Haloglycomyces albus DSM 45210: one gene and its partner. The protein of the gene in region 1 interacts with the protein of each later gene in a pairwise test. Links are inferred from orthologs where the notes say so. Each region holds a gene or a part of one and is shown in the gene's direction. Other genes may lie near its edges.

Region 1 (5,549 bases):
AGGAACTTCCAGAAGAACATGACGACCGAATATCCCGCTCCCATGGTGAGCGAGGTGATGGAGTCCTTCGCATCGTATCCACGCTGATCGCCGTCGGGGGAGTAGCGGAACGACACGGCTTCGACGGCGATGAACAGCAGGAAGAATGGGATGGCATAGGTGACGGCATCGACCATGGGCACACCAGTTTCCGGGATAGAGATATTTGGGTATTACCGGCAAGTATGAATCATATCTTACTCACGGGTCAAGAGTAAGGATCGACAGCCCGCACCACGTCCGCCGCAGGCCGTACGACCAGCTTGAATGTGGTTGGGCAAAACACAGCCACTCCCGCTGCGCGGTGTCGGCTCGACCCCGTAAAGTTGCTAGGAAGGAGCCCACAACCGCGTGGATCATGCCCTGAGAGGAGAATCAAGTGGCGCTGGCCCTCTACCGCAAATACCGCCCGCAATCGTTCGCCGAGGTGGTTGGGCAAGAGCATGTGACCGAGCCACTCATGAACGCGCTCGCCAACGGGCGCCTCAATCACGCTTTTCTGTTCTCCGGGCCGCGAGGCTGCGGTAAGACCTCCTCGGCGCGGATCCTGGCGCGTTCGTTGAACTGCGCCGAAGGGCCGACGGTGAATCCCTGCGGTTCCTGCTATTCCTGTCAAGCCCTCTCGGCCGGGGGGCCGGGCTCGGTCGACGTCATCGAGATCGACGCGGCCAGTCACGGCGGAGTCGAAGACGCACGAGAGCTGCGCGAACGTGCCGTGTTCGCTCCCGTGGAGTCGCGATACAAGATCTATATCATCGACGAGGCCCATATGGTCACCGCCGCCGGTTTCAATGCCCTGTTGAAGCTGGTGGAGGAACCACCGGAATACGTGGTGTTCATCTTCGCCACCACCGAACCGGAAAAGGTCCTACCCACGATCCGGTCACGCACCCACCACTATCCGTTCCGCCTTATACCCCCACCGACAATGAAGGAACTCTGCCAGCGGCTGTGCTCGGAAGAGGACATCACCGTCGCCGATGACGCCTTCCCCCTAGTGGTTCGTGCCGGAGGCGGTTCGGCCCGCGATACTCTGTCCATTCTCGACCAACTCATCGCCGGAGCGGGCCCCGAAGGCGTCACCCACGCCATGACGGCCGAATTGCTGGGAGTCAGCGACGCCACCCTGCTCGACGACATGTGTGAGGCCTTCGCCAACAGTGACGGAGCGACGGTCATGAGCGTCGTGGAACGAGTCGTCGACGCCGGACTCGACGCGCGGCGCTTCGCGCAAGACCTGTTGGAACGCCTACGAGACCTGATCGTCCTGACACAGGTCCCCGACGCAGGCGACAAGAGCCTCGTGGACGCGCCGGCCGATCAATTGACGCGCATGAAATCTCAAGCCACACGTTTGGGACTGGCAAGCCTCACCCGCATGGCGGAGGTCATCGCCGACGGCATCTCCACCATGAAGGGCGCCACCGCGCCGCGTCTCCTCCTCGAGATCGCCTGTGCACGAGCGGTACTGCCCGGCAGCGAAGATACGATGGCGAGCCTGCTGCAGCGCATCGAAGCGGTGGAAACACGCGGACCCGCCGCCGCGGCCACCCCACAACCGACGGCCGAGCCACCGAAGCCGGCCCCGGCACCGACTCCCGCCGCGCCGCCACCGGCAACCGAGGCCACCTCCACCCCGGCGCCCGAACCGACCCCCGAGACACCGCCGCAAAAACCCGCCACACCCGCCGCCGAGCCGACGGTGCCACCAGTGGAGACCACCCCGGCCCCAAGCGCGGACGTCGCTTCGGTCCGGAGACAGTGGGACCGCATCATGCAAGCGGTCCGCTCGCAAAAACGAGTCACCGCGTTTCAGCTGAAAGAAGCCGTGGTCACCGACGTATCGGACCACGAGGTCCTGCTGACGTTCGACAACCCCTTCCTCGCCAAAACCGTTCAAGAAGACCCCGCCTACTCCATCGTGACCCAAGCGCTCACTCAAATCCTGGGTGGCCGTTGGCGTTTGCGCTGTAAAGTGGGCTCGGGAACGAACCCGCCTCCACCGCCACCACCTCCGGCGGACACCGACATGCCCGCCGCGTCCGGCGACGCACCCCCGGCGGAACCGCCCTGGGAGGCCGCGCAAGTGACGCCGCCCCCGCCCGAGGCGAACATCGCATCCGAGCCGCCTCCGGCAAAATCGGGCTCCGGTACGGTACCGCGAAGCCAAACGGGAGGTGGCACGAGTGGCCCCAGCGCGGGTGGTGCTCCTGTCGAGACGGCGGTACACATGCTGACCGAGGCGTTCGACGCCCGCAAGATCAAATAACGAATAACCCGAAGAGGAGGCCGGAATGTTTCCAGGCGGCGACATGAGCAAAATGCTGGAGCAGGCACAGCAGATGCAGGCTCAATACGAACAGGCACAGGCCGAACTGGCCGAAGCCGAAGTGTCGGCGGACGCGGGCGGTGGACTCGTACGTGCGACCGTCAGCGGGGACGGGGAACTCAAGGACATCACCATCGACCCCAAAGCCGTCGACCCCGACGACATCGAATCCCTACAAGACATGGTCGTAGCCGCCGTACAGGCCGCCTCCAGCGACGCACAGAACCTGGCGGAGGAAAAACTGGGACCCGTCGGCGACGCACTCGGCAACATGACCGGCGGCCTCGGACTGCCGGGCATGTAAAAGCGACAACCGACCCTAACCCCTCACCGAACATCCTGTGACAGTGGAGACGACACGTGGTTTACGACGGAGCCTTGGCCGATGTCATCGAAGAGCTCGGCTCGCTACCCGGCATTGGGCCGAAAAGCGCCCAGCGCCTGGCCTTTCACCTGCTCGCCGCCGACGAAAACGAAGTCGAACGGTTGAGCAGTGCCTTGCTGCGCTTGAAGAAACAAATGCGATTCTGTGAACGATGCGGAAACGTGTCCGAATCCCCCGTGTGCTCCCTCTGCGAAGACACCCGTCGCACCGAAGAAACCATCTGTGTGGTCGAAGAACCAAAGGACGTCGTAGCGATCGAGCGAACCGGAGAGTTCCGCGGACGCTACCACGTCCTCGGCGGAGCGATCAACCCGCTGGACGGCGTCGGCCCCGACGACCTACGGATCAAATCCCTCATGGAACGACTTCAAACAGGTCAAACCCAAGAGGTCATTCTGGCCACCGACCCCAACACCGAGGGCGAAGCCACCGCCACCTACATCGCCATGCTGGTACGCCCCTTGGAGATCTCCGTATCACGCCTGGCCAGTGGACTACCGGTAGGCGGAGACCTAGAATACGCCGACGAAGTGACCCTAGGACGCGCCTTCTCCGGTAGACGTAGTGTGTGACCGCTCAGCTTGCCCCAGGCACTCCATATTTACGCTGCGGGGGATTCTCACGACCTGAAGGTCGCGACGAATCCTCCTCGCGCAAATCTGAAGCACCTGGAACAACCTGAGCTCCTAGCCAGCTCTACCGCCGCTACACACGCGCTGCGCGCGTTGTTAGCGGCTCGCCAGTTACGTAAGGGTTTGCGGGACATCGAGTCTTGCTGTGAAAGCACAGGCAGCTCTACCACCGCGTCGCACTTTCAGCGCTAGCGGCTCGCCGGTTGGCTCGTCCCTGGGGAAAGTGTGATGGCAGCGCTCTTTAGGGACACCGGCAGCTCTACCGCTTCTGCTCTTCGCTTGAAGCTCGCCAGTGACGTTAAGGACTTGCGTGGAAGTCGAGTGCCCCCTGAAAGTACAGCCGGCTCTACCGCCGCATACACACGCGCTGCGCGCGTTGTTAGCGGCTCGTCGGTTACATAGAGAACTTGTGTGGAGAGCGTGTTCGTCCTTGAAAGTACGGCTGGCTCGCCGGTTGGCGCATCTGTGAGACGGTGTCGTAGTCGTGTATTCCTGAAAGCATAAGCAGCCCAAATATTCCGTCGTTTTGACTGGCTTCCACGACGTCCCGTCCGTTCGAGGCCCGGTGTGCCTCTAGCCAGGTTGGTGCTTGGTTTGTAGGATCTAATATAGGCGTACATCCAAGAATGGCGGGTGGGATTCATGGGCAGAGGGACGAAAGCCGGTGCAGTGACGGCTATTGTGGGGCTCGCGGTAACAGCCTGCTCCAGTGGCGGAACCATTGACGACGGTGACAGGACGGGGTTTTCGGATTTTCTGTCGGAACTGCAGCGAGGTACGGAGAACGAAAAGCCGTTCGTTTTCGGGCTCTCCAGCGAAGTCCAGTCTCTGGATCCGGTGTTCGGCATGGATGGGACGACTTTTCAAGTCACCAGTCAGATCTATGACACCCTACTATCGCATGACGGTGGCAAATTGGCTCCGGGACTGGCGGAGAGCTGGGACCACGATGCCGCCGGTGAGGAATGGACATTCACATTGCGGGAGGGAGTCACCTTCCATGACGGTGGCGAATTGACCGGTGACGTCGTTTGCCGCAATTTCGAGCGATGGAATTCCTTTGACAGTGATCTCCGGTCGATTACCTATTATTGGGATTGGTCCTTTTACGGATACGGTAGTAACTCTATCTTTGACGGCTGTGAAGCCGATGGATTGGACGTGACGATCAATCTATCGGCGCAATACCCCAATTTTCCCGGCGCGTTTTCTCTGGAAGCCTTTGGAATTCTGTCGCCGAATGCGTTGGACGAACTGGAAGATGTCGAGATTGATTCGACGGTCGAACCGCCCGACTATACTCAGGAGCTGGGGACACTGGCGGGAACCGGCCCTTTTGAAGTAACCGAATGGGACCAGTCCGGTGGCGGAATGACACTGGAGCGATTTGACGATTACTGGGGCGAGACCGCAGAACTATCAACTGTAGAGTTCCAGGTGCTCGAAGATGAAAACGCACAACGCCTGGCGATGTTGAGTGGCGATATACACGGTTACGACCTGGTGAACCCGGCAGATGTGGAATCACTGGAAGCGGACGGATATCAATTCCCCGAGAGGGAGGACTTCAGCCTTCTGTATCTCGGGTTTACCGAAAGCGACAATGCAGCTCTTGAGGACGATGCGGTGCGTGAGGCCATTGCGTACGCGATTGATCAGGAAGCAATAGTGGACACCTTCTTCCACTATGGAAGGTCTGCTAATCAATTCGTTCCCGAAAACTTCGATGCTTGGAATCCCGATGTACCGACGTATGGTTTCGACCCGGGGCGAGCCAAGAAACTATTGGAAGACGCAGAGGCCGAAGACACCACTGTCGAGTTCTGTTATCCGGCCGGTGTAGTGCGGACCTACCTTCCGGATAGCTCTGGTATCGCCGAACACATGATGCAAGGTCTCGAAGAGGTCGGATTTGAGGTTGAACCTCGTCCCATCGAGTGGCAGGAGTACATCCAACAGGTTTATGACGGCGACTGTGAGCTGCATTTGTTGGGCTGGACCGGCTCGTATGCGGATTCGTTCGACTTCCTGGGAACCTGGTTCGATGGTTCACGTCCTGCCTGGGGATTTGAAGACGACGAAATTTTCGACCTTATGGAGAAAGCCGGTAAGGAACCCGATCTCGACAAGCGCAGCGAGATTCTGAAGGAAGCCAATGCGGCCA
Region 2 (4,230 bases), 330 kb from region 1 along the record:
TGCCGCAGTCCGACCAATACGACCGAATCGGACTCGGGTTCGTATCCGAGCAGGTAAGGGATAAGCCCGGCCAAGTCGGCGGCGCTGTCGATGTGAACGTTCGTGGAATTGGCTGCGGTAGTCATGACATCAGTCTCTTCCCGCCGTCAGGACGTGTCCAGTAATCCGACCACCTGTGGATAAACCTGTGGATAACTCTCAACGTTAGCCCTTTCCGGCGATATGTGAGCGATTTTTCTCCCTCTTCGTCGCGGCGCAATCCTGCGGGACAGAGCGTGGAAACATCCCCTTTTCGCACGTCCCGACCACCTCACTGACACTCCGGGCGTACTTGGTCGCGTCGCTGCATTGGCCTAGACTGAAGGGCCCATTCGAATCGTCATCGCGACGCTCCGCGCGACTCAACGCCGTGAACCGCGAACGTCGAATGGCGTTGAACGAGGAACGATCACTCGAATCGCACGCAACACGCCTGGCCAGGTTGAGGAAACTACGCATGTCGAAGCAATTCGCCCATCTGCACGTCCACACCGAATACTCCATGCTCGACGGAGCCGCCAAACTCGGCCCGCTATTCGAAGAGGCACAACGCCTCGGCCAACCCGCCCTCGCCATGACCGACCACGGCAACATGTACGGGGCCTACTCCTTCTACCACGAGGCCAAAAAGGCCGGCATCAAACCGATCCTGGGAATCGAGGCCTACCTCGCGCCCCACGACCGCTTCCACAAAAAGCCCGTCCGCTGGGGCGATCCGTCCCAAATTCGCGACGACCTCTCGGGAAACGGTTCCTACACCCACGCCACCATGCTCGCCAAGAACACCACCGGGCTGCGTAACCTCTTCAAACTCTCCTCGTACGCCAGCTTCGAAGGCACCTACTACAAGCCGCGCATGGACCGCGAACTCATCGCCCCCAACGCCGAGGGCATCATCGCCACCACCGGTTGCCCGGGTGGTGAGGTGCAGACCCGCCTCCGACTGGGTCAGATCGACGAGGCCTACCAGGCGGCCAGCGACTTCCGCGACATCTTCGGCCCCGAGAACTACTTCCTCGAACTCATGGAGCACGGCAACTCCGTGGAACGCCGCGTCGCCGACGAGCTGTACGAAATGGCGCGCAAGATGAACCTGCGGCCGCTGGTCACCAACGATTCCCACTACGTCACCGACGACCAGCAGCACGAACACGCGGCGCTGCTGTGCGTGCAATCGGGATCGACCCTGGACGACCCCAAACGTTTCCAGTTCGAAGGAGACGGCTACTTCCTCCGCTCCGCCGAGCAGATGTATCAGCTGCGCTCCGATGAGGCCTGGCAGGAGGGCTGTGCCAATACGCTGCTGGTGGCCGAAATGATCGAAGACTACGACGAGGTCTTCAACGAAGCCGACCGGATGCCGCGCATCGAAGTCCCCAGCGGCTACGACCAAGGCAGCTGGCTGACCCGCGAGGTCTTCCAGGGACTGGCCGAACGATTCCCCGACGGCACGATTCCCGAGGAGTACAAGTCCCGTGCCCAGTTCGAGCTGGACGTCATCATCAAAACCGGCTACCCCTCGTACTTCCTCGTCGTCGCCGACCTCATCAACTACGCCCGCCGGGAAGGCATCTACGTCGGTCCCGGTCGCGGTTCCGCCGCCGGTTCGCTCGTCGCCTACGCCCTCAAGATCACCAATATCGACCCACTTGAGTACGGCCTGCTGTTCGAGCGTTTCCTCAACCCCGAACGTGTCTCCATGCCCGATATCGATATCGACTTCGATGATCGTCGCCGAGGAGAGATGATCACCTACGCCACCGAGAAGTACGGACAGGACTTCGTCGCCCAGGTGATCACCTTCGGCACGATTAAAACCAAGGCCGCTTTGAAGGACGCCGCCCGCGTCCACCACGGGCAGGCCGGTTTCGCGCTCGCCGACCGCATTTCCAAGGCACTGCCGCCTCCCGTCGCCGCCAAGGACATTCCCCTTCAAGGCATCACCGACCCCAAGCACGAACGGTACAAGGAAGCCGCCGAAGTGCGCGGACTCATTGAAAACGACAATGAGGTCAAGCAGATCTTCGAAACCGCGCAAGGTCTGGAGGGCCTCATCCGCAACGCGGGGGTGCACGCCTGTGCCGTTATTCTGTCCTCGCAACCGCTCACCGAATGCGTCCCGATGTGGGCACGTCCGGACGGTTCGATCATCACCGGCTGGGACTACCCCAGCTGTGAGGACATCGGACTGTTGAAGATGGACTTCCTCGGTCTACGCAACCTGACGGTCATCGGCGACGCCATCGAAGCCATCAAACTCAACCGTGGGGTGGACATCGACCTCGATACGTTGACGGTGGACGACCCGGCCTCCTATGAACTGCTCGCCCGAGGTGACACGCTCGGTGTGTTCCAGCTCGACGGTGGCGGCATGCGGGAATTGCTGAAACGTATGAAGCCCGACAGCTTCGCCGACATCATCGCCGTTCTGGCGCTCTACCGGCCCGGTCCCATGGAGGCCAACTCGCACAACAACTACGCCGACCGTAAGAACGGACGGCAGGAAGTCACCCCGATCCACCCGGAGTTGGCCGACGCGTTGGAAGAGATCCTGGCCGAAACGCACGGTCTCATCGTCTACCAAGAGCAGATCATGAAAATCGCGCAGAAACTGGCGGGATTCTCGATGGGTCAAGCCGATGTTCTGCGTAAAGCGATGGGGAAGAAGAAAATCGACGTCCTGGAGAAAATGTACACCGATTTCGAATCGGGCATGGCCTCCAACGGTTTCAGCAAGGAGTCCATCAAAACCCTCTGGGACATCATGCTTCCCTTCGCCGGTTACGCGTTCAACAAATCGCACGCCGCCGGATACGGTTTGGTCGCGTACTGGACGGCCTACCTGAAGGCCAACTTCCCCGCCGAATACATGGCCGCACTGTTGTCGTCAGTCGGCGATTCGAAGGACAAGACCGCCGTCTACCTCTCCGAATGCCGCAAGATGGGCATCACGGTCATGCCGCCGGACGTCAACGACTCCCGCCACATGTTCCACGCCGTCGGCGGCGACATTCGCTACGGGATGGAAGCGGTGCGCAATGTCGGCGGGCACGTTGTCAGCGGCATTATTCAAGCGCGGGAAGAGAAGGGGGAATACACCGACTTTCAGGACTTCCTCAACAAGGTTCCCGCCAACGTGTGTAATAAGCGCAGCGTGGAGTCCCTCGTCAAGGCCGGTGCCTTCGACTCGCTCGGATACAGCCGCCGAGGTCTGGCCGAGGTGCACGAAAAAGCCATCGACGCCGTGGTGTCCATTAAGAAAGAAGAGGCCAAAGGGCAGTTCGACCTGTTCGGCGGAATGATGGAGTCGCCCGAAACCATGGGCGTGGACCTCAGCGTGTCCGAAGAGGAATGGCCGCGCGAGGACAAACTGACCTTCGAACGGGAGATGCTGGGACTCTACGTCTCCGACCACCCGCTCAACGGCTTTGAAAAGCTCCTGGCCCGCAGCAGCGACAAGCCCGTCGCGGCCCTGCACGGCGACGGCGTCAAGGACGGAACGACCGTATCCGTCGCGGGCATCCTGCAGAACGTCGCCAAGCGGGTCACCAAGCAGGGGAAGCTGTGGGCTTCGGCGACCATCGAAGATCTGGACGGCTCCATCGAGGTCCGTTTCTTCCCCAACACCTACGAGATCGTGGCCGACTCCCTTGCCGACGACGTCATCTGCGCGGTCAAGGGGAAGGTCGACCGGCGCGACGGCACGGCACAGCTGATCGCCTTCGACCTCGCCGTTCTCGACACCTCGGGAGGCCCGGAAACCTCCGACGCGCCGCTACGGCTCAGCGTCGAGGCCGATTCGGTCAATGAGGAACTGATCTACGATCTACGGAACGCCTTCCGCCACTCCAAGGGAGACGTGCCGGTCTACGTCCAGGTACAGGCCGAGGAGCACGGCCCCATGCTGGAACTGGGCAGCCAATGGCGCATCAACCCCAGCAACGACCTCACCACTCAACTGCGGTCGATCGCCGGCGTGACCGTACGCTGACGACTCGGTGGGGCGTGGGGAACCGCGCCCCACCGGTTTCTACAGCCCCTCGGCGACCGACGCCCCGATCCGCAACCAGGCGTTCGACGTCGCCTTCGACAGTCCCTCATAGCGAATCGGTTCACCGGAGTCCAACAGCTTCTCATACGGCGCGAGTAGGACCACGCGCGTACGAGCGGCAAAATGCCGTTGCACGGCAG

Evidence for each region.
Region 2: the proteins of HALAL_RS0108085 (region 1) and dnaE interact in binary tests that used the Escherichia coli proteins (3 or more experiments, as listed by UniProt). The link is inferred for Haloglycomyces albus DSM 45210 from one-to-one orthologs.

The regions. Positions count from the first base shown.
Region 1 is NZ_AZUQ01000001.1:1,712,396-1,717,944, forward strand. What follows is about bases 1-2,863. They hold HALAL_RS0108085 (DNA polymerase III subunit gamma and tau), read left to right. Parts: upstream 1-418; coding sequence 419-2,308; downstream 2,309-2,863. Other genes in these bases: HALAL_RS0108080 (sterol desaturase family protein), read right to left, coding at 1-176; HALAL_RS0108090 (YbaB/EbfC family nucleoid-associated protein), read left to right, coding at 2,334-2,672; recR (recombination mediator RecR), read left to right, coding at 2,729-2,863. In the rest of the region: more of recR, read left to right, coding at 2,864-3,325; HALAL_RS0108100 (ABC transporter substrate-binding protein), read left to right, coding at 4,028-5,549. UniProt on the Escherichia coli protein: Part of the beta sliding clamp loading complex, which hydrolyzes ATP to load the beta clamp onto primed DNA to form the DNA replication pre-initiation complex.
Region 2 is NZ_AZUQ01000001.1:1,382,399-1,386,628, reverse strand. The notes cover bases 187-4,230. They hold dnaE (DNA polymerase III subunit alpha), read left to right. Parts: upstream 187-496; coding sequence 497-4,030; downstream 4,031-4,230. In the rest of the region: HALAL_RS0106505 (DUF4192 domain-containing protein), read right to left, coding at 1-125. UniProt on the Escherichia coli protein: DNA polymerase III is a complex, multichain enzyme responsible for most of the replicative synthesis in bacteria. This DNA polymerase also exhibits 3' to 5' exonuclease activity. The alpha chain is the DNA polymerase catalytic subunit.